Regions from separate parts of the Pelomonas margarita genome, predicted to be linked through region 1. Evidence: predicted binding sites of a transcription regulator. Region 1 holds the regulator's gene; each other region holds the start of a gene.
The links. Region 1 encodes sigma-54, which starts transcription at its own class of promoters, with help from an activator protein. Its sites were predicted from a motif close to TGGCANGNAANCTGCTTT; they were not measured.
Positions count from the first base shown of each region.

Region 2: the regulator sigma-54 is predicted to act here: its motif matches at 7,053-7,070, upstream of glnA (type I glutamate--ammonia ligase).
Region 3: the regulator sigma-54 is predicted to act here: its motif matches at 4,075-4,092, upstream of ACG0Z3_RS05965 (PEP-CTERM sorting domain-containing protein).

Region 1 covers NZ_JBIGHW010000009.1:149,775-159,741, forward strand. The annotation lists gene lptB (LPS export ABC transporter ATP-binding protein) at 1-670, shown strand, start outside; gene ACG0Z3_RS16710 (RNA polymerase factor sigma-54) at 673-2,166, shown strand; gene ACG0Z3_RS16715 (hypothetical protein) at 2,176-2,658, shown strand; gene ACG0Z3_RS16720 (alpha/beta fold hydrolase) at 2,731-2,976, shown strand; gene ACG0Z3_RS16725 (hypothetical protein) at 3,072-3,461, shown strand; gene ACG0Z3_RS16730 (alpha/beta hydrolase) at 3,482-4,351, opposite strand; gene ACG0Z3_RS16735 (THUMP domain-containing class I SAM-dependent RNA methyltransferase) at 4,409-5,695, shown strand; gene ACG0Z3_RS16740 (alkaline phosphatase D family protein) at 5,704-7,236, shown strand; gene ACG0Z3_RS16745 (16S rRNA (uracil(1498)-N(3))-methyltransferase) at 7,267-7,980, opposite strand; gene ACG0Z3_RS16750 (hypothetical protein) at 8,132-8,368, opposite strand; gene ACG0Z3_RS16755 (alkaline phosphatase family protein) at 8,571-9,967, shown strand, end outside.
Region 2 covers NZ_JBIGHW010000004.1:120,083-130,049, reverse strand. The annotation lists gene ACG0Z3_RS09130 (formate/nitrite transporter family protein) at 1-444, shown strand, start outside; gene ACG0Z3_RS09125 (bifunctional protein-serine/threonine kinase/phosphatase) at 539-2,275, shown strand; gene ntrC (nitrogen regulation protein NR(I)) at 2,301-3,776, opposite strand; gene glnL (nitrogen regulation protein NR(II)) at 3,810-4,907, opposite strand; gene ACG0Z3_RS09110 (hypothetical protein) at 4,940-5,422, opposite strand; gene glnA (type I glutamate--ammonia ligase) at 5,564-6,979, opposite strand; gene ACG0Z3_RS09100 (competence/damage-inducible protein A) at 7,142-7,933, opposite strand; gene ACG0Z3_RS09095 (EI24 domain-containing protein) at 7,939-8,772, opposite strand; gene ACG0Z3_RS09090 (sterol desaturase family protein) at 8,983-9,945, opposite strand; gene ACG0Z3_RS09085 (polysaccharide deacetylase family protein) at 9,942-9,967, opposite strand, start outside.
Region 3 covers NZ_JBIGHW010000002.1:529,802-539,768, reverse strand. The annotation lists gene ACG0Z3_RS05990 (POTRA domain-containing protein) at 1-202, opposite strand, end outside; gene ACG0Z3_RS05985 (head GIN domain-containing protein) at 385-1,158, opposite strand; gene ACG0Z3_RS05980 (LytR/AlgR family response regulator transcription factor) at 1,155-1,898, opposite strand; gene ACG0Z3_RS05975 (sensor histidine kinase) at 2,038-3,141, opposite strand; gene ssb (single-stranded DNA-binding protein) at 3,300-3,854, shown strand; gene ACG0Z3_RS05965 (PEP-CTERM sorting domain-containing protein) at 4,137-5,012, shown strand; gene ACG0Z3_RS05960 (dienelactone hydrolase family protein) at 5,202-6,173, shown strand; gene ACG0Z3_RS05955 (alpha/beta hydrolase family protein) at 6,247-7,122, shown strand; gene ACG0Z3_RS05950 (alpha/beta hydrolase) at 7,177-8,124, shown strand; gene ACG0Z3_RS05945 (glycoside hydrolase family 43 protein) at 8,121-9,149, shown strand; gene ACG0Z3_RS05940 (nuclease-related domain-containing protein) at 9,249-9,967, shown strand, end outside.

The sequences.
Region 1 (9,967 bases):
GCGCGTGGACTGCGGCGAGGTGGTGGGCCTGCTGGGCCCCAACGGCGCGGGCAAGACTACGAGCTTCTACATGATCGTGGGCCTGGTGCGATCGGACGCCGGCATCATCCGCATCGACGGCGCCGAAGTGCAGCGCCTGCCCATCCACTCGCGCGCCCGGCTGGGGCTGAGCTACCTGCCACAGGAAGCCTCCATCTTCCGCAAGCTGACCGTCGAGCAGAACATCCGCGCTGTGCTGGAGCTGCAGCAGGACGAGCGCGGCAAGGCGCTGTCCAAGGCCCGCATCGACGAGCTGCTCAACGGCCTGCTGCATGACCTGTCCATCGAAGGCCTGCGCGACAGCCCGGCACCGGCGCTGTCCGGCGGCGAACGGCGCCGCGTGGAGATCGCCCGTGCGCTGGCCACGCAGCCGCGCTTCATCCTGCTGGACGAGCCCTTCGCCGGCGTGGATCCGATCGCGGTGCTGGAGATTCAGCGCATCATCAGCTTCCTGAAGGGGCGCGGCATCGGCGTGCTGATCACGGACCACAACGTTCGCGAGACGCTGGGCATCTGCGACCGCGCCTACATCATCAGTGAGGGCGCTGTGCTCGCCGAAGGCACGCCCGACGAGATCGTGGCCAACGCCGACGTGCGCAAGGTCTACCTCGGCGAACACTTCCGGATGTAGCGGTGAAACAGACGCTGCAAGTCCGCCTCAGTCAGCACCTCGCGCTGACACCCCAGCTGCAGCAATCCATCCGGCTGCTGCAGCTGTCCACGCTGGAGCTGCACCAGGAAGTCGAGCAGATGCTGGCCGCCAACCCGCTGCTGGAGGCGGAAGAGGAGTTCAGCGTCAGCGCACCGGAGCTGGCCACCAACGCGCCCGCCGAGAGCGGCACCGAGGCCTCGGCCGGAGAATCCGACGGCGGTGAGGCCGCCGAGTTGTCCGGCGAGGATTTCGGCGGCACCGAGCGCGAGGACTGGGAGAACGGCACCGAGCGCGACGACTTCGACGGCATCCGCGAGCTGCCCAGCAGCAGCTCAGCCGGCAGCGACGACGACGGCGAGCGCGAGAGCCAGGAGTCCGCCGGCACGACGCTGGCCGAACACCTCGCCGAACAGCTGGCCGGCATGACGCTGTCGCGCGAGGACCGCGCCGCGCTGCACGTGCTCATCGAGTCGCTGAACGAAGACGGCTACCTGGAAGACACGCTGGAAGAGCTGGCCGCGGCGCTGGTGCCCGACGACGACGAGGACTGCGAGCAACTGCTGGACCACCTGCGCATCGCGCTGCGCCTGCTGCAGAGCCTGGACCCCGCCGGCATCGGCGCCCGCGACCTGGCCGAGTGCCTGACGCTGCAATTGCGCGCACTCCCTCGCAGCGTGCCCCAGGTCATCGCACTGCGCATCTGCCAGGGTCACCTGGAGCTGCTGGCCCGCCGCGACATGCGCCGCCTGATGAACGAGACGGGCGCCGACGAGGCCACGCTGCGCGAGGCCCAGGCGCTGATCACGCGGCTGGAGCCCAAGCCCGGCCGGCGCTTCGCGCAGGGCGCCAGCGCGGCCATCGTGCCCGACGTCATCGTGCGCAAGGTGGGCCGCGAGTTCCGCGTCATGCTCAACCCCGAGGTGGCGCCCAAGCTGCGCATCAACGAGCTCTATGCCAACGCGCTGCGCGCCACGCGCGGCGGCATCAGCAACTCGCCACTGGGCGGGCAGCTGCAGGAGGCGCGCTGGTTCATCAAGAACATCCAGCAGCGCTTCGACACCATCCTGCGCGTCAGCCAGGCCATCGTGGAGCGCCAGCGAGGCTTCTTCACACACGGCGAGCTGGCCATGAAGCCGCTGGTGCTGCGCGAGATTGCCGACGAGCTGGGCCTGCACGAGTCCACTATTTCGCGCGTGACGACGGCCAAGTACATGGCCACGAGCTGGGGCACCTTCGAGCTGAAGTACTTCTTCGGCTCGGGGCTGAGCACCGAGGCCGGCGGCGAGGCCTCCAGCACCGCCGTGCGCGCGCTCATCAAGCAGTTCGTCGCGGCCGAGGACACCAAGAAGCCGCTGTCAGACAGCGCGCTGGCCGCCATGCTGGACGAACAAGGCATCCAGTGCGCGCGGCGCACGGTGGCCAAGTACCGCGAGGCGATGAAGATCGCGCCCGCCAACCTGCGCAAGGCGCTGTAAGGAGCTCGCATGATCCGCAACCTGTGCACGGCGCTGCTGCTGAGCAGCTGTGGCGGCATGGCCTGCGCTGCCGGCGCACAAGACCTGACCGGCGACGTCAAGACCTGCCGCCAGCAAGTGGACGCCGCGAGCCGGCTGCGCTGCTATGACGCGATCAGCCTGCCCGCAGATGCGCCAGCGGCCACGACCAAATCCGTCGCGCACGCAGCCGAGGCGGTCGCGAAATTCGGCCAGGAGGCCGTCAAGCCGCCCGCCGGCAACCCGCCAGCACTGCAGCAGGTCGAGAGCCGCATTCGCGGTCGCTTCCAGGGCTGGCGGCCGAACCAGCGCATGGAGCTGGAGAACGGCCAGGTCTGGCGCATCGCCGATGACAGCGAGGCGCTGTACGACCTGCAAGACCCCAAGGTGGTCGTGCATCGAGGCCTTTTTGGCGCTTACTTCCTGGAGATCGACGGCGTGCCCTTCCAGGTCCGCGTGGTGCGGGCCCGCTGACGTCACGGCCGTGCAAGCTCGCCGCCTTGAGGCGAGCTGCCGTAGCCCACGTCCATCGCGCTGCGGCGCGTCATGCAGCGCCACCCGCACGCCGTGCAGGGCATGGAGGCCGGCGCCAAGGCCAACTACGACGGCATCGAGGCCTTCTTCCACGCCGACTTCCGCAAGGATCTGAAGAAGGTGAACGTGCCGACACGGGTCATCCACGGTGCCGATGACCAGATCGTGCCCCTCGAGACGATGGCCGTGCGACAGCCAAGCTGGTCAAGGGCGCTCGCGGCCCGCACGGCATCACAGACACGCACAAGGACCGGCTGAACCAGGACCTGCTGGGCTTCGCGCGCCAGTGAGCTCGCGTTGAGGGGCTCGGCGGGCAGTGAGAATGCGTGGTTAAAAAAGGAGCCGAGAAAACAATGAAAGTCGCATACATCGCCCTCTTGGCCCTGCCCGTGCTGACCGGCTGCGTCAGCATCGAGCTGCCCGGCGTGGTCTCCGACACGGCCAAGGTGGCCAAGGACACCTACAAGTCGGTCACCAGCAAAAAAGCGCCGCCGGAAACGCCCAAGCCGGCTGTCGCCCCCGCCAACAGCGTGGCCAATACCTACGTGGGCCTTGAAAGCCAGACCCCGGCCGAGATCAAGCAGCTCTGCGTGGACGAGGCCGCAGCCAAGCTGTTCAAGGCCCATGGCAAGACGGTGGCCTACACCGTGACCGAGAACACCCTTTCGGCGATCAACAACGCGATCGCGGCGAACTGCCGCATCACCGTCAACAAGCCCGGCCCGACGACGACGGCCGAGTAGGCCTCCGCAGGCGCCTGACGTCAGTCTTTGGACGGCCCCGTCTCCGGCGCCAGCGGCTCGAACACGAAGCGCATGCCGCGCGTGTAGCTCTCGGCCTTGGTGCCGGCATGGCGTTCGCCATCGATGGTGCGGTTCTGGAACACCAGGCCAGGATGCTTCAGCGTCGGCAGCAGCGCTTGGTAGCGCTGGATGCCAGCCAGGAATCCAGGCCACTCATGCTCGGCACCGGTCACATACAACCGCGCGTTCAGCGGCTTGCCCGTCGCGGCGTAGACCCTGGCCTGGCCAATGATCCAGTCGCCCCCCACCACCACCGCCGGGCTGGCCGCGATGTAGCCTTTGAACAATTCCGGCTTGGCGTACATCGCGTGCAGCGTGAACAGCCCACCCAGCGAGCTGCCGGCGAGATAGCGCTGCGCCGGGTCGGCACGGTACTCGCGCTCCAGCAGCGGGAAGATGTCCTTCTGCAGCGACGCGATGAACTTGTCGGCATGGCCGGTGCCGAATGCCAGCGGCCCCAGCTTCACCGGTGACAGCTCCCAGCCACGCAACTCGCCGTAGTCCAGGTAGTCGCCCGCATAGCCCAGGCCCACGACGATGAACTCCGGCACGACCTTGTCGTAGGCCAGGTTGTTGTACGACGCGACGACGGTGGCGAAGTCCCAGTAGCCGTCGGTCACGTACAGCACCGGGTAGCGCCGCTGGGACTCCTTGGCAAATGAGCCCGGCAGGTGGATGTGCAGCTGGTAGGCCCGCCCGTCGGCGTTCTTGGGCAGCGCACGCAGCTGGGTGTTGGGGATGGTGTGCGCAGGGTAGGCCGGCGCCGGGTCAGTCGCCTGGACCTGCGCAACGCCGAACAGGAAAGCCAGGGACAGAACGATTCGCTTCACGGGCAGGCTCCAGGCTTGGATAACGCTATCCAGTTTAGGGCCGGCGACAATGCCGGCGTGAGCCTGCCCAACAAGTTATCCCTTTTCGTGTCCTGCCCCGGTGGCGTCGAGCCGCTGCTGGAGGAGGAGCTCAAACGCTTCCTGCCGCCCGGCGTGCGCAGCAAGGTCGAAGCCCTGCGAGGCGGCTGCGGCGTGCTCGGCACGGCCGAGGACGTCATGCGCATCAACCTCGAGAGCCGGCTGGCGCAGCGCGTGCTCGTCGAGATCATCGAAGGCCCCTACCGCCACGAAGACGACCTCTACTCGCTAGCCCGCCGTGTCGACTGGCGCGACTGGCTGACGCCAAAGCACACGCTGCGCATCGACACCACCGCGCAGCGCTCGCCGCTGAAGAGCCTGAACTTCGCCGCGCTGCGCATCAAGGACGCCATCTGCGACCAGCTGCGCGAGCACACCGGCGAGCGCCCCAGCGTCGACACGCAGCGCCCCGACCTGCCCGTCGTGCTGCACGTGGGCCCCGAGCGCGCGGCAATCTACGTCGACACCTCCGGCGAACCGCTGTTCAAGCGCGGCTGGCGCATCGACAAGGGCGACGCCCCGCTGAAGGAGACGCTGGCCGCCGCGATGCTGGCTGCCGCCGGCTGGCGTGGCACGCCCGAGGAAGGCGGCGCCTTGCACGACCCTTGCTGCGGCTCCGGCACCATCCCCATCGAGGCCGCGTTGATCGCCTGCGACTCGGCCCCTGGCCTGCAGCGCCGCTTCGCGTTCGAGCACCAACTGCCCTTCTCCACGCCGGCCATGAAGGTCGCGTGGGGCGAGATGGCGCAGGCCGCCCGCGCCCGCATTCACGCGCCCGCCGTGCCCATCTACGCCAGCGATGTGGCCTTCCGCATGGTCGACTTCGCGCGCCGCAATGCCGAGCGCGCGGGCGTGGCGCAATACATCCAGTTCAACGGCGGTGACGCGCTGGAGCGCCCAGCACCGGCCCTGCCCGACGGCATGCCTGGCGCCATCGTCATGAACCCGCCCTACGGCGAGCGCATCGAGGTGCGCGGCAAGGCCGCGATGACGCGCGATGCCGGCGGCAGCGAGGAACGTGACGGCGGCGACGACTTCTTCCCCCGCCTGGCTGCGCACTGGAAGCGCCAATACACCGAGAACCCCGCCGGCTGGACGGCCTGGATGCTCAGCCCCGACATGAAGCTGCCGAGCAAGATGCGGCTGAAGGAAGCGCGCCGCGTGCCGATGTGGAACGGCCCCATCGAATGCCGTCTGTTCCGCTTCGACCTCATCAAGGGCTCGGCGCGCAAGCCCAGCGACGCGCCCGCGGACACGCCCACCTGACACTGCCCATGCAGCGCCGCGATCTCTTCCGCGTCCTGGCTGCTGCCGGCCTCGGCCAGCTCACGAGCGCCCATGGCGCCACACCCAGGCTGGAGGCCGACCCCTTCCAGCTGGGCGTGGCCAGCGGCAGCCCCACGGCCAGCAGCGTCGTGCTGTGGACGCGGCTGATGCCGCTGAACCCGCTGAACAACCCCTGGGCACGCGAAACGCTGGATGTGCGCTGGGAACTGGCCGCCGACCCCGGCTTCGCCCAGGTGCTGCGCGCCGGCACCGTGCAGGCCCTGCCCCTGCTGGCGCACAGCGTGCACGTGGAGCTGCAGGGCCTGCCGGCCGACACCCATTTTTTCTACCGATTCCTGATCGGCGACGCGACCAGTCCCGTGGGCCGCACGCGCACGCTGCCGACCGCCGACCAGGCCGTCGACCGCCTGCGCCTGGGCCTGGCCTCATGCCAGCGCCTGGGCAATGGCCTGTTCGGCGCCTACACGCGGCTGATCGAGGACGGCGTGGATCTGATCGCCTTCGTCGGCGACTACATCTACGAGTCCGGCGCCTGGCCCACGGCTGCCCTGCCACGCGGTCTCACACCGGCCAGCGACCTGGGCGGCTACCGGCTGCATCACGAGACCCACAAGCTCGAACCCACACTGCAGGCCGCCCACGCCGCTGTGCCCTGGCTGGTGACCTGGGACGACCACGAGGTCGTCAACGACTACGCCGGGGCCCCGTTGCAAGGCCTGAGCAGCGGCGATGCCCGGCGCCGCGCGGCCGCCTACCAGGCCTACTACGAGCACATGCCGCTGCCGCTGTCGGCCTTGCGCCGCGGCCTCGCGGGCCTGACGCAGACGGGCGACGAACTGCGCCTATATGGCCGCCAGGCCTGGGGGCGGCTGGCCCAGTTGCACCTGCTGGACTGCCGGCAGTACCGCAGCGCGCCGGCCTGCACCGGGCTGCGCGGCCTCGTGGCGCCCGATGACTGCGCGGGGCTGCAGCGCCCCGACCGCACGCTGCTTGGCAGCGAGCAGGAAGCCTGGCTGCTCGACGGCCTGGCCGACACCGAACGCCCCTGGCAGCTGATGCTGCAGACCACCATGGTGGCACCGCGCCGCATCCCCTTCGGCGGCGGCCACCGAGTCTGGATCGACGGCTGGGACGGCTATCCCGCCTCGCGCCAGCGCCTGCTGGAGCGCCTGCAGGCGCAGCGCACGCCCGGCGCCGTCTTCCTCGGCGGCGACCTGCACGAGAACTGGGCCACGGAGATCCGCCAGCCCGACGGCAAGCCAGTGGCCACCGAGTTCGTCGGCGCCGGCATCACGATGAAGTCCTTCTTCCCGCGCATGACGCCCGACATCCTGGCCGCCAACCCGCACGCCCGCTACGCCGACGGCAGCGCCTGCGGCTACGCGCTGATCGACGTGACGCCGCAGCGCCTGCGCTGCGATTTCCGTGTCGTCGACAGCCTCGCCACCAACACGCCGGCCGTCCGCACGGCGGCCAGCTTCACGGTCGAGGCCGGTCAGCCGCGCCTGGTCAAAACCTGACGCAAAAGGTCTGCGAGCCGCCTGGCCCGCTCAGGACAAAGCCAGCCAGGACAGCACGGCCAGCGGCGCCGTGTCCGCACGCAAGACGCGCGGGCCCAGCGTGATGGCCACGAAGCCACGCGCACGGGCTGCGGCTTCCTCGGCGTCGCTCAGGCCGCCTTCCGGGCCGCTCAGGAACAGCGCGCGCGACGGCGCCAGGCCAGCCAGTGGCTGCGCCGCACGCGGGCTCAGCAGACCGCGCCATTCATCATCGGCCGGTGCCGGCAAGCCGGCCAGCCAGGCAGGCAGCGTCTGCACGGGCTCGACGCGCAGCGGCACCGTGCGCCCGCTCTGCTCGGCCGCCGCGATGGCCACGCCCTGCCAATGCGTGCGCTTCTTGTCGGCCCGCTCGCCTGCCAGGCGCAGCACCGACCGCTCGCCCACCAGCGGCTGCAGCGCCACGGCGCCCAGCTCGGTGGCCTTCTCGACAAGGAAGTCCATGCGGTCATTGGCTGGCATGACGACGGCCAGCGTCACGGCGCGCGCCAGCTCGCGCTGCGGCTGCTCGGCGTCGATGAGGTTCACGCGCACCTCGCTGCGCCCCATCGCCGTCACCTCGGCCCGCCATTCCGGGCCGCTGCCGTCGAACAGCGTCAGCGCGTCGCCTGGTTGCAGACGTAGCACCTGCACATGGCGTGCGGCACCCGCCGGCAACACAAGCTCGCCGGGCTGCAAAAGGGGAATATCAACAAAAAATCGAGGCAAGGCCGTCGTGCCTTATTTCGGGCCGAGCGCCGGGCCGCTCCCAAGCCGGCCCGTCTGGCGATGTTCGCAGCTCAATGCCGCGGACATCGTCGTCCCCTCGGGGGACCGACCGGACTCGCCCGCGTTCAGCGGCGAGCCCAGGCGAGGGGCATCATTTCGCGGCGATCTGCGCGTCCAGCTCCTTGCAGGACGGCGAGCACACGGGCTGCGACTTGCCCAGCAGCTTCTTGGACTTGAGCATGGCGCGCGGGCGATGCTTGCCGCAGAGGAAGCAGGACATGGTTGCTGCGCCGAAAGAGGAGGTCGCCGCGAAGGGCGAGCCCGGGGCTTTGGAGCGGTAGCGCAGACCATCCGCTTCGATGGTGGTCTTGGTGGTTTCTTTGGCCACGCTGGTCCTGTCGAAGAGTTGTAAGTGAGGAACGCCGGGCAGGCGCTGGGGCCCTGTATTTTCCACCATGTCCGGGGTGTCCGGCCTAGGGCTTTCAACACCCCTCGAATTTGACCCGTGGAGTCACACGCATGGCGACGTTTGCATCCGGCCGATCGACGGCACGGCGTAAGCTCGCGGCCCCGACATCAATGGGCGACCCATGCCGCTGCCAACCCGCCGCCATCTGCTGGGCCTGAGCCTGGCCCTGGGCCTCACGGCCTGCTCCACCCCGCCGACCGCCCACTCGCCGCAACGCCCGCAACTGCTGGTGCTGATGGTCGTCGACGGCCTGCCCATGCGCCAGGTTACCGACTACCGCGACCAGCTCGCGGCCGACGGCCTCGCACGCTTCCTGGAGCGCGGCCGCTGGTTTTCCGACGCGCATTACGGCCACGGCCACACCGTCACGGCGGCCGGCCACGCGGTGATGCTGTCGGGCGCCCACCCGCAACGCACCGGCATCATCAGCAATGAGTGGCGCGACCCGGCCACCGGCGCGCCGGTCTACAACACCGGAGACGCCGCGCACACCTACCTCGACAACCCGACAGCACCGCTGGCCGGCACCAGCCCGCGCAGTCTGAAGGTGCAGACGCTGGGCGACGTGCTGCGCACGCGCTCGGCCGCATCCAAGGTCATCGGCATCTCCGGCAAGGATCGCGGCGCCATCCTGCCGGCCGGACACCTGGGCACCGCCTACATGTACATGAGCGAGACGGGCCAGTTCTCGTCCAGCACCTACTACATGCCCGCGCTGCCGGCCTGGGTGAAGGACTTCAACGCCGTCAAGCCGGCCGACGCGTTCTTCAAGAAGACCTGGGCACCGCTGCTGCCCGAGTCGGCCTATGCCCGCTCCGTGCCCGACGGCCAGTCCTGGCAGGTCGCCAGCGGCAACGGCAACCGCCTGCCCGCTGTCATCGGCGACAAGACGGACGCACCCGGCCCACGCTTCTACGGCAACCTGCTGGCTTCGCCCTTTGGCGACGAGCTGACGCTGGCGTTCGCGCGTGCTGCGGTCACAAACGAAAAGCTGGGCCAGCGTGGCGTGCAGGACATCCTGTCCGTCAGCCTGTCCAGCCACGACTACATCAACCACGCTTACGGCCCCGAGTCGCGCCTGTCGCACGACCACCTGCTGCACCTGGATCGCCACCTGCAGGCCTTCTTCCAGTTCCTGGACAAGACCGTGGGCGCGGGCAATTACGTGCTGGCACTGACAGCGGACCACGGTTTTTCCGACACGCCCGAATGGGCGCTCACCCAGGGCCGCGACGCCGGCCGGTTTGCGTCGGCGCCGTCGCTGGCCGCCGTCAATGCCGCGCTGGCCAGCCGGTTCGGCGTGGATAAGCTCGCTCGCGACTTCTCGGCCGCCGGCCTGCTGCTCAACGACCAGCTCGCGGCACAGCGCGGCCTGGACTTCGCGGCCGTGCAGGCCGCCGCACGCGAGGAGTTGCTCAAGCTGCCGGGCGTGGAGACGGTCTTCACCCGCGAGCAGTTGCTGGGCGATGACGTGACCACCCCGTACCTGGCCGCGATGCGCAAGTCCTTCGACCCCAC
Region 2 (9,967 bases), on a different contig from region 1:
GCCATCATCTTCACCTTCGGCTTCAGCGAGGCGCCCAATGCGGTGGGCCAAAAGATCGGCCACATCGGCGAGGGCCGTACGGTCGGCTACTCGGCGCACGGCGCAGCCGGCATGCTGACGCTGTTCGTGCGCGGCGTGCTGTGCAACTGGATGGTGTCCACCGGCGTCGTCGCGGCCATGATGTCCACGTCCGTCTCGGGCAAGGCTATCGGCATGTGGATGCCCATCATGGTGTTCTTCTACATGGGCTTCGAGCACAGCATCGTCAACATGTTCCTGTTCCCGTCGGGCCTGATGCTGGGCGGCAACTTCACGATCATGGACTACCTGATTTGGAACGAGATCCCCACCGTCGTCGGCAACCTCGTGGGCGGCCTGACCTTCGTGGGCCTGACGCTGTACGCGACGCATTACAAGACGGCGCCCAAACGCGTGGTGGGTTGAAGAAGACTCAAAGGCAACCACAGAGTCACAGAGGCACGGAGAAATTCAGAGCTTGCTCTGTGCCTCTGTGGTTGCATTTCCTGAGCCTACCGACATGACGCTGCGCCTGGCCGTCGGCCAACACTCCGAGGCCGGCCGCAAGCCGCTGAACCAGGACTTCCACGGCGTCGCCCAGCCGACCGACGCGCAGCGCCGCTCGCGCGGCATCGCGTTGGCGATTGCCGACGGCATCAGCAGCAGCCCGGTCAGCCAAGTCGCCAGCGCCGCCGCCGTGCGCGGCTTCCTGGAGGACTACTACGGCACCTCCGAGGCCTGGACGGTGCGCCGCGCCGCCCAATGCGTGCTGGCCGCCACCAACGGCTGGCTGCACGCCGAAAGCCAGCGCGGCGAAGGCCGCTTCGACAAGGACCGCGGCCATGTCTGCACCTTCAGCGCGTTGGTGTTCAAGGGCCGCGAGGTGCATTTGCTGCACGTCGGCGACACCCGCGTCTACCGCGTCCATGCCGGCGGCGCGCTGGAGCAACTGAGCCAGGACCACCGCGTGCGCCTGTACGGCGGCCAGACCTACCTCGGCCGCGCGCTGGGCGTGACGGCACGCCTCGACATCGACTACGCCTGCTGGGCCACCGAGGTCGGCGAGACCTTCCTGCTGGCCAGCGACGGCGCCTACGAATTCCTGGACGCTGCCGTCGTGCAGCAGACGCTGGCCGCCCACGGTGCCGACATGCAGGCCGCCGCCGAGGCGCTGGTGGTGGCAGCGCTGGCGCGTGGCAGCCAGGACAACGTCACCGTCATGCTGGCGCGCGTCGAATCCCTGCCCACGCAGATCGCCGCGCCCGTCAGCCGCGACGGCCTGCGCCTGCCGCCGCGCCTGTCGCCACGCCAGGAGTTCGAGGGCTACCGCGTCGTGCGCGAGCTGCAGCAGACGGCGCGCAGCCAGGTCGTGCTCGCGGTCGACGCGGACGGGCGCGAATGGGCGCTCAAGCTGCCGACGGCCGATCTGGCCGGCCATGCACGCGAGCTGGACCGCTTCGCCACCGAGGAATGGGTGGCGCGGCGCGTCGACAGCCCGCACGTCATCAAGGCCGCGCCGCCCGAGCGCAAGCGCGAGCACCTGTTCACCGCCGTCGAGTTCATCCATGGCCAGACGCTGGCGCAGTGGATGACCGACCACCCGCGGCCCGGGCTGGACGAGGTGCGCTGCATCGCCGACCAGATCGCGCGCGGACTGCAGGCGCTGCACCGCAAGGAAATGCTGCACCAGGACCTGCGGCCCGAGAACCTCATCATCGACCGCCACGGCACCGTCATCCTCATCGACCTGGCCTCGGCCCATGTGGCGGGCCTGAGCGAAGGCTTGGGCCATTACCCGGGTGACAGCCGCGCGCTGGAGCTGGCGGGCACGCTGCAGTACACCGCGCCGGAGTACTTCACCGGCGACGGCGGCTCACCGCTGGCCGAGCTGTTCTCGCTGTCCGTGCTGGTCTACCAAATGCTGACCGGCGCCCTGCCCTACGGCCTGCAGGTGCCCCAGGTGCGCGGCGAGCGCGACCTGCACAAGCTGCAGTACGTACCGCTGCGCACGCGCCGCCCCGACCTGCCGGCATGGCTGGACCGCGTGCTGAAGAAGGCGCTGCAGCCGCAGGCGGCGCGGCGGCAGCAGGCGCTGTCGGAGTTCCTGCACGACCTGCACGCGCCGGGGCCGGAGTTCATGACGCGGGACCGCACGCCGCTGCAGCAACGGCATCCGCTGCTGTTCTGGCAGGGGATGACGGTGGTGTTCGGGTTGGCGACGCTGGTGCTGCTGGGCTTGCGCGCGACGGGCCGTTAGGCGGCACCTACCGCCCAACTGCGACTCAAACGTCCAGGCCGAGCTCCTGGATCTTCCTCGTGATCGTGTTCCGCCCGATGCCCAGCTTCTGCGCGGCCTCGATGCGGCGGCCGCGGGTGATGTCCAGGGCGGTCAGGATCAACTGCGCCTCGAAGCGCTTGGTCAGCGCGTCCCACACATCGGGCTCGCCGGCAGCAAGGCGGGTGCGGGCGTCGGCGGCCATGTCGGCCAGCCAGCCTTCGCCGCTGCTGGTGCTGGCCGGCGCGGCCGGTGACGCAGACGCGACGGCCGGCGCAGCAACCAGGCCGGGCTGCAGCGCCGGGGGCGACAGCGGCGCGGCACTCACATAGCCCGGCTGCAGTTCCTCCGGCAGGTCCTCGGGCTCCACCATCTGGCTGGGCGCCATGACGCTGAGCCAGTGGCAGATGTTCTCCAGCTGGCGCACGTTGCCGGGGAACTCGAAGTTGGTCAGCACGGCCAGCGCGGCGTCGGACAGGCGCTTGGGCTCGACGCCCAGCTCCGTCGCGCTGCGCTGCAGGAAGTGGCGGGCCAGCGCGGGCACGTCTTCCTTGCGCTCGCGCAGCGGCGGCAGGCGCAGGCGGATGACGTTGAGGCGGTGGAACAAGTCCTCGCGGAACACGCCCTGGCGCACGCGCTCTTCCAGGTTCTGGTGGGTGGCCGCTATGACGCGCACGTTGCTGCGCATCGGGCTGTGGCCGCCAACGCGGTAGAACTGGCCGTCGGACAGCACGCGCAGCAGGCGCGTCTGCAGCTCGAACGGCATGTCGCCGATTTCGTCCAGGAACAGCGTGCCGCCGTCGGCCTGCTCGAAGCGGCCGCGCCGCGAGGCCTGCGCACCGGTGAACGCGCCGCGCTCATGGCCGAAGAGCTCGCTCTCCAGCAGGTCCTTGGGGATGGCCGCCGTGTTGATGGCCACGAACGGGCCTTCGCCGCGCGGGCTGTGCTTGTGCAGCGCGCGGGCCACCAGTTCCTTGCCCGAGCCGCTCTCGCCCGTGATCATCACAGTGACATTGCTTTGCGATAACCGGCCGATCGCGCGGAACACGTCCTGCATCGCCGGGGCCTGGCCCAGCATCTCGGGAACTTCGGCCGCGGCCTCCTGCGCGCCGGCCTCGCGCTGGCTTTCTTCCTGCGCGCGGCGGATGAGTTCCACGGCGCGCGGCAGGTCGAAGGGCTTGGGCAGGTACTCGAAGGCGCCGCCCTGGAAGGCCGACACGGCGCTGTCCAGGTCGGAATAGGCCGTCATGATGATGACGGGCAGTGCAGGCAGCCTCGCTTTGACCTTGGCCAGCAGCTCCAGCCCCGAGCCGCCAGGCATGCGGATGTCGGAGACCAGCACTTGCGGCGAGTCCTCGTCAAGCGCGGCCAGCATGTCGCGCGCATTGCTGAAAGACCGCACCGGCAGCCCCTCGCGGGCCAGGGCCTTCTCGAGCACGAAGCGGATCGAGTGGTCGTCGTCTACAACCCAGATGGATTTCATGCGTGTCCTCGGCTGCCCCGTGGCCTTGTGGGGTTAGGGCAGCGGTAGCGTGATTCTGAAATTCGTCTTGCCCGGCTCGCTTTCGCAATCGATCATGCCCTGGTGTTGCTGGGCGACCGTTTGCGCAAGCGTGAGTCCGAGGCCCGAGCCGCCCTCCCGCCCGGAGACCAGGGGAAAGAAGATGCGATCCCGGATCTCGGCGGGGACGCCGGGACCGTTGTCCTCGACATGCAATTCCAGTGCCAAGCGCCAGCGCTGCTTGCCGATCGTGACCTGCCGGGCCACGCGCGTGCGCAGCAGGATCTGCGCGTCGCCGGCCGCCATGCGCGGCGCGAGCACCTGGGCTGCGTTCTGCACGATGTTCAACACCATCTGGATGAGCTGCTCGCGGTCGCCGCGGAAGTCGGGCAGTGAGGTGTCGTAGTCGCGCTGGATCGCCAATCCCTTGGGATGCTCGATCAACACCAGCGCCCGCACCCGCTCGCAGATCTCGTGGATGTTGACGTCACCTACTACTTGCGCCTTGCGGTGCGGCGCCAGCAGCCGGTCCACCAGGCTTTGCAGGCGGTCGACCTCGTGCACGATGACCTGCGTGTACTCGGTCAGTTCGGGGCTGCCGTCCTGCAGCTCCAGCGCGAGCAGCTGCGCCGCACCGCGGATGCCGCCCAGCGGGTTCTTGATCTCATGCGCCAGGTTGCGCGTGAGCTCCTTGGTGGCCTGCACCTGGTCGAGGTTGCGCTCGTCGCGGTCCTGGCGGGCGAGCTGGCCGATCTCGATGAGCTCCACCAGCACGCGCGGCGTGCCGCCGGCCGCCGCCTCCATTTGCGAGACGATGACATGCACCGGCAGCCCGTCCTCATGGGCCCAGGCGCCGCGGCGCAGCACGGCGTCGAAACGGCTGCTGGAGTAGTGGTTGGCGGCCACGCCGTCCAGCGTCTCGAGCAGGCGCTGGGCGTCGTCGAACCAGTCGGGCAACTGGGCCCGCTGCACCGCGCGGCGCGACAGCCGCATGGTGTCCTCGAACGCGGCGTTGGCGAACAAGCATTCGCCGGCGGCACTGGTGACGACGACCATGGTCGCCAGCAGGTCCAGGCCGGCGAACTCGGCCGGCAGCAAAGAGTGATCAGTCATGGCGCACGGGATCTCCCGCCGCGCCGGGCGCGTCAGGAGGGGATTTTGGCGATTTCCCGCTTGAGGGCCTGCACATCGGCCTCGAAGCGGGAGACGTTGTCCTTGAGCTCGGCCATGCGGTCGAGGTACTTCTGGTAGTTGCGCTCATCGCCGCGGCGTTCCTGGCCCGCCGAGAACTCGCGCTGCGCACTGGCCAGGCGCTCCTCAGCCTGACGCAGCTCGGTCTGCAACACACGGCGACGCTCGTCATCGCGCACGCGCTGCTGGCCGGCATCGACGCGGCCCTCAGCACCGCGCGAGCCCTCCGCCGCCGGCGCCGATGAACGCGGCCGCGGCGTCTGCACCACCGTGATGGGCGAGCCCTCGATCGTGCGGCAGCCCTTCTCCTGCGCCTCCTTGGCGGAGAGCGCGTCGGTGTAGAGCACCGGCGGGCCGGGGCAGCGGTAGACCGTGCCCTGGGCCTGCACGCCCAGGCTGGCGAGAACGAGCAACGGGGCCAGCAGTCGGTTCAGCATGGCGGCATTGTGGATCAGGCGCAAGGGCCGGATGAGCCAACAAAAAGGGGCCGCAGCAGCGGCCCCCTTGGCGGAGGATGGTCAAGGCAGCGTTGACGCTGCGGCCCGGGCGGGCGGCAGCAAGCCTGCTGCCTTGGCGCATCACAGCGCGTAGTACATGTCGAATTCGACCGGGTGCGTGGCCATGCGGAAGCGGGTCACTTCCTGCATCTTCAGGTCGATGTAGGCGTCGATGTAGGCATCGGTGAACACGCCACCCTTGGTCAGGAACGCGCGGTCCTTGTCCAGGTAGTCCAGGGCCTGGTCCAGGCTGTGGCAGACGGTCGGGACCAGCTTGTCCTCTTCCGGCGGCAGGTGGTACAGGTCCTTCGTGGCGGCTTCGCCCGGATGGATCTTGTTTTCCACGCCGTCCAGACCGGCCATCAGCAGGGCTGCGAAGCACAGGTAGGGGTTGGCGGACGGGTCCGGGAAGCGCGCTTCGACGCGGCGGCCCTTGGGGTTGGCCACGTACGGGATGCGGATCGAGGCCGAGCGGTTCTTGGCCGAGTAGGCCAGCTTCACCGGGGCTTCGAAGCCGGGCACCAGACGCTTGTACGAGTTCGTACCCGGGTTGGTGATGGCGTTCAGCGCGCGAGCGTGCTTGATGATGCCGCCGATGTAGTACAGCGCGAAGTCGCTCAGGCCGGCGTAGCCGTCACCGGCGAACAGGTTCTTGCCGTCCTTCCAGACGGACTGGTGAACGTGCATGCCGGAGCCGTTGTCGCCGACCAGCGGCTTGGGCATGAAGGTCGCGGTCTTGCCGTAGGCGTGGGCGACGTTCTGGACGATGTACTTCTGCAGCTGCGTCCAGTCGGCGCGCTCGACCAGCGAGCTGAAACGCGTGCCGATTTCCATCTGGCCGGCGTTCGCCACTTCGTGGTGGTGAACTTCGACGGGGATGCCCATCTGTTCGAGGATCAGGCACATCTCCGAGCGCATGTCCTGGCCGCTGTCGACCGGGGGCACGGGGAAGTAGCCACCCTTGACGGTGGGACGGTAACCGGAGTTGCCGTGCTCGTATTCCTTGGACGAGTTCCAGGCGCCTTCTTCGGATTCGATCTTGAAGAACGAGCCCGACATTTCGTTGCCCCAGCGGACGCTGTCGAACACGAAGAACTCGGGTTCCGGGCCGAAGAAGGCGGTGTCGCCCAGGCCGGAGGACTTCAGGTAGGCCTCCGCGCGCTTGGCCAGCGAACGCGGATCGCGCTCATAGGCCTTGCCGTCGGTCGGGTCGATGACGTCGCAGGTCAGGATCAGCGTCGGCTCTTCGAAGAAGGGATCGATGTTGGCCGTGTTGGGATCGGGGATCAGCAGCATGTCCGACGCCTCGATGCCCTTCCAGCCAGCGATGGAGGAGCCGTCGAAAGCGTGACCCGACGTGAACTTGTCTTCGTCGAAATGGGACACCGGCACGGTGACGTGCTGTTCCTTGCCACGGGTATCGGTGAAGCGGAAGTCGACGAACTTGACTTCGTTCTCCTTCACCAGGTTCATCACATCGGCGACGGTCTTGGCCATCAATTGCTCCTACGGGATCGAGGGGGTGGGTTGCCGCTGATAACGCACACGCGCTTCAGCCACGGGGGAAAGCAAAGCAGTTTGCATGCCAGATGCACCGACATGGGTTGCAGCTCGGCTGCTCGGTTCATTATCGTTGGGAGGCCGGTTACGGCCAGGGTTCTATCGCACCAGTTCGGTGCTTATAGATGCACCAAATGAGATCACGCCCTGTTTGAGTGCAAGATAGGCCGCATCGAGGCGGTCGGCATCGCCCTTCACACCCAGTTCGATGCAGCGGCCCCACTGCGGGTGATCGACGCTGGGCAGGCTGAACACCTTGATGCCGGCGAAGGTCGATTCCACCTGCTCCATCAGAGGTGTGAGGCTGGCTTCCATAGCACCCTGGACGATCAGCGAGCGTTCCTGCACGCCCACCTGGCGGTGCAGCTGCGGGTAGCGATCCAGCGCCCAGGCCATCATCGGATGGGCCATGACGGGGAAGCCTGGCACGAAGTGGACGTTGCCGACGAAGAAACCCGGAATCTTGTTGTAGGGGTTCGGAATGATCCCCGCCCCTTCGGGAAACACACCCATTTCGAAGCGACGCACCGTATCGGGGTGATCTTCGGCGGCTGTCTGCCCCTGCTCCTGCGCCATCTGCTGCACGCGCTGCCAGATCAGCTCGCGCGCCTCGGGGTGCAGCGCCAGCGGCCGGCCCAGGGCGGCAGCGGCGGCCTGGCGGGTGTGATCGTCGGGCGTGGCACCGATGCCGCCGCAGCTGACGACGAGGTCGCCGCTGGCGAAGGCCTCGCGCAGCCGCGCCGTCAGGCACTCGCGGTCGTCGCCCAGGTATTGCGCCCAGGAGAGTTGCATGCCGCGCTCGGCCAGCAGTTCGATGAACTTGGCGAGGTGGGAGTCGCGGCGTTTGCCGGACAGGATCTCGTCGCCAATGATGATGAGGCCAACGTGCATGGGCTTCAGGCTCCCGGGAGGACTTCGGAAATAACGACCGGCTCGCCCGCGCGTTGCGCCTGCAGCGCCGCCAGCGCGTAGTGCGTGAACCAGGCCGTGGAGAACGCGAACACCAGCGTATAGAGCCAGATGGCGACGAGCACCGTCAGCGGCGCGAAGATGACGCCCGCCACGCCGGACACGGCCCACACCAGCGACGGCACGGCCCCCAGGTAGCCGCACATGACACCCATGGTCAGCAGCGGCACGCGGTGCGCCTTGAGCAGCGCGCGGCGCTCGTCGGCCGAGGCGTGCTCGGCCAGCACGTCGAAGCCGAACACGCGGTAAGTCAGCCAGCCCCAAATCAGCGGCGGCAGCACCATAACCAGCGGCGGCACCAGCCACAGCGGCATGGACAGCACGATAAGCACCAACGCCAGCAACGTCGCGCCCAGCGACGCCGCGACGCTCTGCGCCAGCGTGCCGCCGCGCTTCTTCTCCAGCAGCGGGAAGCGCCGCTCGGCGACGAGCCGCACGATGGCCGGCGTCATGCACAGCGCCACCAGCAGCAGGCTCAGCAGGATGACGACGGGCAGCACGCCGGCCAGCACAACGATGTTGGCCAGCACGCTGCGGAAGGACTGCAGGCCGAACGAGTCCAGCCAGCGCAGCAGGCTCTCCACGAGCAGCCAGCTCTCCAGCGTGGCCCGCACGCTGGCGATGGCGCCCTCCCAGAAGAAGAACATGAAGCCGAACGCCAGCACGCCGCAGATCAGCAGCGGCAGCAGCGACAGGCCGATGACGCGCGGGTGCAGGCAGTAGGCGGCGGCGCGCCAGAAGGAGTCGATCAAGCTGTTCATCGCGGGCGGAGTATCACTGCGCGCGGCGCGGCGTGACTCAGAGCTTGGGAGTTTTTCGGCCGTGCCCGAAAGGCACGTCAAAGCGCCTCCGATCTAGGCGCAAAGCACAGCCATAGCTCGGGCTATGGCGCGCATTTGCAACGAAGAGCGGGGGTGTTTTGGCGTGCAAGGCGGGCATGGGTGAAAGACTCTCAAGCTCTCAGGGCACGGTCAATGCCGCACCAGCCGCACCAGCCCCAGCCACTGCTGGCGCCAGAAGCCGCGGCCGTAGTCGCGGCCACCCTCCTCGGGCAGTTGGTCACGCACGCCAGTGGGGTCGTAACGCAGGTCGAAGTTGGCGGTCCCGAACAGCTGGTCCCACACCGGCAGCAGCACGCCGAAGTTGTGGCCGCCCAGCGTGCCGCGGCCGTTCGCCTCATGGCCGATGCCGATGCTGTGGTGCAGCCGATGGAAGCGCGGGCTCACCAGCAGCCGCTCGCCGAGGGCGCCGAAGCTCAGCCGCACATTGGCGTGCTGCAGGCTCTCGTGCAGCTGCGTGATGACGGTGATGGCGACGAACTGGCCCGGCTCCACGCCGATGAAGCGGGCCAGCAGCGCGAACGCGGTGCCGAGGATGACGTCGTCCAGCAGGTGGTTGCGGTTGTCGCTCCACATCGTCATCTGGCGCTGGCTGTGGTGCAGGCTGTGCAGCGCCCACCACCAGTGCCAGCCGTGCTGCCAGCGGTGCAGCCAGTAGCCGACGAAGTCGAACGCCACCAGGTACAGCAGCAGGCTGACCCAGGCGATATCGGTCACGCCGGGCCAGAGGGCGTCCAGCTGCCAGGTGGGCAGGCCGGCCAGGCGCAGTTGGCTGGCGGCCGCATCCCACAACGGCTCGATGCTGAAGAACATGGCCAGCCGCACCAGACCCAGGCGGTGGATCAGCGTGTACGCGATGTCGGTGCGCACCGCCGCACGGTCGGTCAGCGGCTCCACCGGCCAGCGCCGCTCCAGCAGGCGGATGCCCAGCAGCATGATGACGATCTGCAGCAGCCCCAGCAGCAGCCAGCCGGTAGCGGCGAACGCGTCCTCCAGCAGGTTGCCCAGGCCGATGCCGAACACCAAGGGCTGCACGGCATGTTCGTACAGCGCGAGCTGCAGGTTGTCGAAGGTGTTGGAGATCCAGTCGATCACGGTTTCTTGAACCAACGGGCGT
Region 3 (9,967 bases), on a different contig from region 1:
CGCGCTGGATCGGAAAGCACGGCGACTCCGCCCTGACGGGCTCCAGCCAGGGCGCCTGCCTCGCGCCCGACCATTGCGGCGCCTGGCGCGATTGCGCCTCGCGGATCTGCTGGGTGCGCTCGCGCTCCAGCGCCTCCAGCTGCTCACGGCGGTCCTGAGCGTGACCGGCGCTCAGCGCCAACGCCAGGCCGGCGCCCCACAACCGCCTTCGCCACAACCGCCACGCGCACCCGTGGCGCGCCCTCGCCTGCTCCACACGCCCTCCCTCACGGCCGCAGCGTCTGGGAACTACTTGGCCAAACGGGAGGGATTCTGATCAGCCATGCCAGCTTGTGCCCAGGAGACTTCCTGTCCCATAAGCCAGCGACGGGCGACCCCGCAGGCTCAGCGCTTGTCGCCCTTGCTCGAAATGCTGCCCATGCCGGACACCGAGCGCTGCACAGCGGGGCTGCCGAAATAGTCCACCGAGCCCACACCGGAGATGTGGGCGGACAGCTCGTCCGTGACCCACAGCACCACGTTGCCGATGCCGCTGACGCTGACCCGCGCCTTGTGTGCCTGCAGCCGGTCTGCCACCACCTTGCCCTTGCCAGAAATCTGCAGCGACAGCTCGTCCGCTCGGCCGCCCAGCTGACCGTCACCGGCACCGCTGATGCCGAAACTCAGCTGGCGCACCTGCAGTTGGTCCAGCCGCACGCTGCCGGCGCCGCTGATGCTGAGCTTGAGCTGGTCAAGCTTCAGCAGCCCGGGCGCGTGCAGGTCGCTGGCGCCCGAGACCGACAGCTGGCTGAGCTGGCGCATCTCCACCTGCACGAAGGGCTTGTCCGCATGCCAGAACTTCCAGCCCCCGGCCGGCTGGATTTCCAGCCGCCGGCCGCGCAGGCGCAGATCCACGCCCTTCTGCACCTCGTCATCGCCGGCCACGAAGACCTGGTCCCGCTCGCCCAGCACCAGCACCACACGCGCCGCGCCGCCCAGGTCCAGCCGGTCGAACTCGCCCGGCGTGTAGACGCGGCCGGGCCCCGGCGGCAACGGTGGCGCCGGGGTCGCGGGCAGCGCCGCCGGGGCGGCCGGCGCGGGCAGGGCGGGCGCCGCCGCCGGGGGCTGCGCCTGGGCGGCACCGGCCGCCAGCAGCAGGGCGCGCAGCAGCGCCTTCACAGCGACTGCTCCCGCAGCATCTTGGAGACCTCGCGGTTGGCCGTGATGCGCGTACCGTCGCGCAGCTGCACGACGAGCTGCGAGTTCTCGTCCGGCGTCAGGCTGTCGACGAAGTCCAGGTTGACGATGCAGCCGCGCTGCACGCGCAGGAAGCGAGTCGGGTCCAGCCGGGTCTCGAAGTCCGCAATCGGCAGGCGCACGAGGAAGCTGCGGCCGCGGCTGGTGATGGCGGTGTACTTGTTGTCGGAGCGCAGGCACTCGATGTCGGCCACCTGCAGCGGGAAGATCTTGCCCTGGTCGCGCACCAGCAGGCGGGTCAGCGGCGCGTCCGGCGGGGCCGTCAGCGCCTGCGCCACCTCGGGCGTCAACGGTGCCGCATCGCGCAGCGCATGGGCCACGGCCTCGTCGAAGCGCTCGCGCGAGAAGGGCTTGAGCAGGTAGTCCACCGCGTGCAGCTCGAAGGCGGTCAGCGCATGCTGGTCATAGGCGGTGGTGAAGATGATGCGCGGCTGGCTGGCGTCGCCCTGCAACGCCTGCACCACCTGCAGCCCGTTCAGGCCGGGCATCTGGATGTCGGTCAGCACCAGCGCGGGCCGCAGCGCGCGGATCTTCTCCAGCGCCTCCTCGCCATCCTCGCAGACGGCCACCAGCTGCAGGCCCGGCGTGGCACGCACCCAGTCTGCCAGCGCCTCGGCGGCCAGCGGTTCGTCTTCGGCGATCAGGACGGTGGTCGTACTCATGCGAAGGCACTCCGGGATTTCTTGGTGATGGACGCAAAGCCACCGGTCGAAGTTGCCCAGCGACTGCCGTGGAACCGGCTTTGCCGGGCCACTGGCAGTGCCCCCTTGAGGGGGCGCGCGAAGCGCGTAGGGGGTGGCCTCATGCCTGTGGGATGAAAAGATCGACGCGAAAGCCCGCGCCAGGGGCCGTGTGGATGCGCAGCCGGGCCTGGCCGCCGTAGTCCAGCGAGAAGCGCTTCTGCAGCGCCGCCAGCCCGACGCCACGGCGCTGGCCGGGCTTGGGAGCCAGGGCCTCGGGCGCGCAGCCGGGGCCGTCATCGGCCACGGCGAGCTCCAGGCCCTGGTTGAGCGCGTTGCGGCGCGCGGTGATGGTGACGGTGCCGCCCGCGCGGCGCGGTGCCACGGCATGCAGGATGGCGTTCTCCACCAGCGGCTGCAGCGTCAGCGGCGGCAGCTCGTCGGCCATCACGCGCTCCTCCAGCTGCCAGTCCACGCGCAGGCGCTGGCCCAGGCGCAGCGCCTCCAGCGCCAGGTAGTCGCGCAGGAAATCCACCTCGTCGGTCAGCATGACGCGGTCCTCCGTGCCCCGCTTGGTGTCCAGCACGTAGCGCAGCATGGACGCGAACTGCAGCAGCGCCGCCTCGGCCTGCGCGGCGTCCTTGCGCGTCAGCGCGATCAGCGTGTTCAGCGTGTTGAACAGGAAATGCGGGTTCAGCTTGCCGCTGATGGCCGACAGCTCGGCCTTGGCCAGCGCACTCTCGGCCTGCGCCGCCGCCACCGCCGCCGCCCGCACCGCCCGCGCCTGCAGCACCGCCGTGAACGCGGTGACGATGGCCGCATACACCACCAGCCCCCACACCGAGCGCCACAGCAGCCCGGCCATCAGCACGGCGCCGGCATGGTCGCCGCCGAACAGCAGCGCATTGACCGCGAACTCGCCGGCCTGCCACAGCGCCGCGAACGCCACGGCCGCCAGCCCATGCGCCATGGCCGTCGCGCCGGGCTGGGCATCGCTGGCATGCAGCCGGCGCGCCACCGGCCACACGGCCACGCCCAGCAGCATGGGCGCCCACAGCATGGTGGTGGCCTGGTAGACGGCCAGCCAGAACGGATCCAGCCCGCGGTCGAACTCGCTGCCGGCCAGCACGAACAGACACCAGGCCAGCGCGCAGCAGCCGGCATAGGCCAGCCACATCCGCCGGTTGGGGCGGGGCGGGGCAGGGCGGAGTCCGAGGGTGTCCATGCATTCATCTTAGGGAGCCCCGGCACGCGGCCGGCGGCTGCGGAGACGAAGTGCGGGCCGCCGGGTGCGGGATGCGGTCTGCGGGGTGTTGCTGACGGTGCACGGCCCCCCGCCCGGCATAATTCGCCCCCTTCCCCATCGAAATTCAGGCGAGCGTCATGGCCAGCGTCAACAAAGTCATCCTCATCGGCAACGTCGGCAAGGACCCCGAGGTCCGCTACAACCCCAGCGGCGGCGCCTGGGTCACGCTGAGCCTGGCCACCACGCGCAACTGGAAGAACCGCGAGACCGGCGAGCGCCAGGAAGAGACCGAATGGCACCGCGTCGTCTTCAACGACCGCCTGGCCGAGATCGTCGGCGAGTACGTCAAGAAGGGCCGCCCGCTGTACGTCGAGGGCCGCCTGAAGACCCGCAAGTGGCAAGACAAGGAAGGCCGCGACACCTACACCACCGAGATCATTGCCAGCGAGATGCAGCTGCTGGGCGGTCGTGAAGGCGGCGGTGGTGGCGACGAAGGTGGCGGCGGCTACAGCCGTGGCGCCGGCGGTGGTGGCGGCTACAGCCGCGGCGGCGATGCCGGTGGCGACGACTTCGGCGGCGGTGGCCGCCCGGCCGCCCGCCCGGCCCCGCGCCCCGCGCCGCAGCGCGCCCCGGCCCCGGCGCCCAAGGCGTCGACCGGCTTCGACGACATGGACGACGACATCCCTTTCTGAACGGCACCTGCCCGCACAAGACCCGGCCCGTGGCACATGCCACGGGCTTTTTTTCGCCTGCACTGCGTCGGGGCTGGCCAAGACCGGGGCGGTGCCTGTCGCACCAAGCCGGCACCGGCTCACACCCCGGGTCGCACAGCGGCGAAGACGGGCTTCACCAAGTCTTCCCCTCAGAAGCCCCCGGGTTACCCCCTGTCCGCAGGGGGAGGCGTGACAGAGTTGGCACGCATCCCGCTTTATTCTCATTGCCCATAAATTCAAACCAATTTCCAGGGGGTTTCCATGAGCTTCAAGCCTGTCATCTCGGCTCTGCTGGCCACGGCTGCGTGGCTGAGCGCGTCGCCGGCGGCTGCCGTTGTTGCTGCGCCTGCAACCCCGCAAGTCAACGTGGAGATGACAGCCGTTGAGTACAACGGCCTGACGTCGGACACACCGGCCTTCATCAGTCCGTCCACCACCTACACGGTCGCGACGGACTACAGCACCAGCTCGGTGACGACAAACAGCACCATCAGGCGAGTTTGGGAAGCGCCCACCGAAACCACGGCGGGCCTGGCCTATCTGTACGACGTCGCCGAGACGACGACGACGGTCACCGACCACATGGCCTCGTACGACCACTACAGCTGGGGCCAGCAGCTGAACACCCCCGATGTGTCTGGCACGAAGTACGTGACCTTCAGCGCCACGATCGAGTCCAGCGCCATGACGTCCGTCTGGCTGAACGTCTACACCACGGGGAGCTACACGCCCGCGTCCAGCCCCTTCGGCGCCAGCGTGCCGGCGCTGCCGTCGTTCTACTTCCGCATGGCAGGTGAATCCTCCTGGACACTGCTCAGCGCCTATGGCTCGACCTCCGCCGAGTCCAGCACGTTCGGCACCGAAGCCAGCTTTGGGCTGAAAGTCCTGGACGGCTCAACGACCCACATCCAGTTTGCTGCCGTCGCCGGCAACGGCATTGCCCTCGATGCGCTCAGCGTGTCGATGGGTCAGGGCTACTACAACCCGTTCGATCAAGTGCGCAGCGTCACCACCACCACCACCGAGACGCTGGTCGGCGCCGAAGTGCTGGCCCCCGTGCCGGAGCCCGAGACCTACGCGCTGTTCGCCGCCGGCCTGCTGTTCGTCGTGATGCGGCTGCGCAACCGCAACCGCTGAGCGCCGGGGCAACCGCCCCTGCCGCCCTGCCTCGAAGCCCGGCCACCGTGCCGGGCTTTTTCATGCCCGCGCCGAATGACACCCGCACGGCACACCCTCCCCTGAAACCGCGACAGGCAAGTCCCGAGCACCCCGTGCCGAGGGCGCTGTTAGGTTGCGCGCCCCACTTGGTCTTGAACGGAGAACACCATGGCATGGCAAGGATGGAAGGGCACGGCGCTGACCGCGCTGGCGGCACTCGCGACCTGGACGGCAGGGCCTGCCCGGGCCCACGGCGAGCATGAGCATGGCGCCGCGGCCGGGCCGGCGGTGTCGTTCGTGCAGTTCTCGTCGCCCAACCTCACGGCGCCCGGCACGCCGCTGACGGTGCAGGGCAAGCTCAGCGTGCCGCGCCAGCGCGGCTGGCACGGCCACCGCAAGCTGCCGGCCGTTGTCATCGTGCACGGCTCGGCCGGCATCGACGCGCGTGGCGACTTCTACGAGGCCGCGCTGAACGATGCCGGCATCGCCACACTGCAGATCGACATGTGGCAGGCGCGCGGCTACACCGCGCCCGGCCAGCGGCCCGCCGCGCCCATCCTGACCTACCCCGACGCCTTCTCAGCGCTGCAGTTCCTGGCCCAGCAGCCTGGCATCGACGGCGCGCGCGTTGGCGTGCTGGGCTTCTCCTGGGGCGGGCTGGTCAGCATGGGCACGGCCGAGCGGCTGTATGCCGGCCAGTTCGGCGGCGGCCGGACCTTCAAGGCCCATGTGGCGCACTACCCGGTGTGCTACGCCTGGAACAACGCGCCGCTGCTGGCCGCCGTGCGCAGCACGCCGGCGCAGTACGGCGTGCAGTGGTTGGCCCTGACCGGCGCGCCGGTGCTGATCCAGGTCGGCACCAAGGACGACTACGACAACAGCGCCAAGCCCTGCCAGGACCTCGCCGCCGCAGCCAACGCCAGCAATGGCAGCAACAGCCTCGTGCGCGTGGTGGCCTATCCCGACGCCACGCATGGCTGGGACCGCCTGATGGTGCCCATGACCGTCAACGACCCGTTCGCCAACCAGGGCAGCTTCTTCAGCACCGGCGTGCCGCCGGCGGTGAAGTTCACCCCTGATGCCGAGCAGGCCTACCAGTCTCGCGCCCGCGTCGTGCGCTTCTTCGAGCGGCAGCTGTAAGGCGGGCGGCCGGGCCGCAGCCCCATCGGCCTGTCATGCAGGCCGCCTACGCTGGCCGGGCTCGCACTCCGCCATGCTGTCGCTCCTGCACCTATCCCCCTGGGCCTGGCCCCTGATCGGCGTGCCCGCGCTGGCGGCCGCCGTCGTCGCACTGCAAGGGCGGCTGCTGTTCGGCCGCACCTGGCACATCCGCCGCGCCGCCCCCGGCCCTGCCGCCGCGCGGCGTCGCAGCGAGGCCGTGTGGCTGGCGCGGCCCGGCGGCATTCAGCTGCAGGGCTGGCTGACCGTGCCGGCCGAAGCCCCACCGCGCCGCCTGCTGCTGTGGTTTGGCGGGCGCAACGAGCATGTGGCCTGGACGCCCGACCTCGCCGGCTGGCTGCCCGACGACTGCGCGCTGCTCGCCTTCAACTACCGCGGCCTCGGCGCCAGCAACGGCTGGCCGGGCGAGACCGCCTGCGTGGCCGACGCGCATGCCGCTGCAGACTGGGGCCTGGCGCGGCTCGCGCTGCCGCCCGGCGCGCTGCACCTTGCTGGCCGCAGCCTGGGCACCGGCGTGGCCATGCAGCTCGCAGCGCGACGGGCCGCCGCCGGCACGCCGGTGGCCAGCATCGCCCTCATCACACCGCTGAAGAGCCTACGCGCCGTGCTGCGCCGAAACCCGCTGACCGCCCCGCTGACGCCCTGGCTCCGCTCGCCGCTGGACAGCCTGGCCGCCGCACGGGCGCTGCGCTGCGAGGTGCTCGTGCTGCTGGCCGAGACCGACCGCCAAGTGCCGCACGCGCATTCGCACCACCTCGTCGACGCGCTGCGCCGCGCAGGCTCGGCCGTCACCGTGCACCAGCTCGCTGGCACCAACCACCGAAGCTTGGCGCGCACGCCGGCCGCCATGCAGCACTTGGGCAGCTGGCTGCCGCCCACACCGCCGGCCGCGCATTCGTCATCCCGCTGAGCGTTGCTGGTGGCGCGGGCCCTGCCCGACAGCCCGCTGGCACACTGCGCCGGCATGAAGCGCCGCCTGCTGCTGTCGACCGCCCTGCTGCCCATGCTGACCCTCGCTGCTCCCCCGGTGCCCACCGTGCTGCCCCTGTGGCCAGAGGGCGTGCCGCCCGCCCGCCGCGCCGACGCGCCGGCCGCACGCGGCGAGGTAGCCCCTGAGCGCACCGACGAGCAGGGCCGCATCGCCCATGTCTCGCTGCCCACGCTGACCGTCGTGCCGCCTGCGGTGGACCGACCCAACGGCACGGCCGTCATCCTGTGCCCGGGCGGCGGCTACAGCGTGCTGTCCTTCCAGCGCGAGGGCCTGCAGTACGCCGCCTGGCTCAGCACGCTGGGCATCACCACCTTCATCCTCAAGAGCCGGCTGCAGGACTGGGGCCACCCCGCGCCGCTGCAGGACGTGCTGCGCGCGCTGCGCCTGGTGCGCTCGCGCGCGGCCGAGTTCGGCGTGCGGCCCGACCGCATCGGCGTCATGGGCAGCTCGGCCGGCGGCCACCTCGCGGCCACCGCCAGCACGCTGTTCGAGCACGCCGACGGCCGCACCGGCGCCGCGCTCGATGCCGTCAGCGCGCGGCCCGACTTCGCCGTGCTCGTCTACCCCGTCATCACGCTGATGCCGCCCGCCGCCCACCCCGGCTCGCGCAAGGCGCTGCTGGGCGAGCAGCCCGAGTCGGCGCTGCTGACGCTGCTGTCCGTGGACCAGCAGGTCACGCCCGCCACGCCGCCCACGCTGCTGCTGCACACCCAGTTCGACAAGACCGTGCCGGTGGACAACAGCCTGCTGCACTACCAGGCCCTCACGCGCGCTGGCGTGCCAGCCGAGCTCTACGTCTTCGAGCAGGGCGGCCACGGCATCGGCATGCGCGACGGCCTGGGCAATGCCTCCGCCTGGCCCCGCCGCGCCGAAGACTGGCTGCGCCAGCGCGGCCTGCTGAACAAGGACACCCCGCGATGAAACGCCGCCACCTGCTGACCGCCACCGCCGCCCTGGCCGGCACCGTGCCCGCCTGGGCCCAACCCGCCGGCACGCTGACGCTGCCCGGCATGGACCTGCACGACCCCTTCATCGTCACCGACACCGCCAGCCAGACCTACTGGCTGTTCACGAAGAACCACGGCGACTTCACCGGCCGACAGGCCATCGGTGTGATGGCTTACCGCAGCCGCGACCTCAAGCACTGGAGCAAGCCCGAGCTGGTGTTCCAGCTGCCCGCCGACACCTGGGCCGTTGAGGGCTGCTGGGCGCCAGAGGTGCACCGCTGGCGCAACAAGTGGTACTTGTTCGTCACCGTGCACAACGAGCGCCTGCCGCTGGCCGACCCCAGCCCGGTGCCGGGCCAGAAGACCTACCGCCGCAGCACCGTGCTGGCCGTGGCCGACACGCTGGGCGGCCCCTTCACGCTGGTGCGTGGCGGCGAGCCCGTGGTGGACAAGTCGCTGATGACGCTGGACGGCACGCTCCACCTGGACCGTGCCGGCAAGCCCTGGATGGTCTACGCCCACGAATGGCTGCAGCTGCGCGTGGGCGCCTTCGCCGCCGTGCCGCTGGACGACGAATTGCGCGCCGTGGGCCCGCCCCGCGAGCTGTTCCGGGGCAACGCCTCGCCCGCCGCCAAGCCGCAGCAGGGCCAGGGCATCATCGTCACCGACGGCCCGCAGCTCTACCGCACGACCGACGGCAGCCTGCACATGCTGTGGTCCAGCTGGGGCGACGACGGCTACTTCCAGACCGTGTCGCGCTCCCCCTCGGGCGAGCTGTTCGGCCCCTGGGAACACGGCCCCGTGTGGCTGGCCAAGGGCAGCGGCCACGGCATGCTGTTCCGCACGCTGGACGAACGCTGGATGCTCGTGGTGCACCGCCCATTCAAGAACGCGCGCGGCAAGCTCTACGACGTGCGGGAGCTGGCCAGCGGATTCGAGCTGGTGAGGCAGCGGGTGGAGCTGGATTTGGATGCGGCGCCGTTGGGGCCACAGGGGTGACGCCAAGCGAAAGTTGCCCCGCCGCCGGCCTGTAAAGTCGTTAGCGAGGGAGGCAACATGCTGTTCAAGAAAGCTGACGACAAGACCAAACGACTTCGCTTGCTGGAAGACCTGCACGCATCGCCCGTGCTGGACGCACGCCAGAAGAATCGACTCAAGGATGAGCTCTGGCGGGTCAAGCAGGGCCTCGACGGCGAGCGTGACGCAGCGTTCCACATCGACAGCCTGATGCGCGACGGTGCCAACACGGCAGTGCTGCACGACCTGCGCTTTGTCGTAGACGGCGAGGTTGCACAGATTGACCACTTGGTCTTCAACCGGTTGCTGGACTTCATCCTGGTGGAAACCAAGTGCTACGCCGGCGATGTCGAGATCAACGATGTAGGCGAGTTCACGGTGCGCTACAACAGCGGCAAGCGTTTTGGCGTGGCATCGCCATTGGCACAAAGTGAACGGCATGCGCGCGTGCTGGCAAAGCTGTTGGATCGCCTGGGCATCACCGGCAGGCTGGGCACGCAGCCCAAGTTCCACCATCTGGTGATGTTTCACCCCAAGGCCATCATCCAGCGGCCCGATGCGAAGCGGATGGACACCAGCAACGTCATCAAGGCCGACCAGTTCGCTCAATGGCGTGATCGCTGGCTGGATAGCCCGTCAACCCTCACCGCGTTGGCCAGCATCCTCAACGTGCGCGGCCGGGACACGCTGAAGGAATGGGCGGAGTTGTTGGTGCGAGAGCACCAACCGGCGGACTTGCTGGCGCTGCCAGACTTCATGCAACCGCGTGCTGGCGGATCAGCATTGGCCAACTCGGGGGC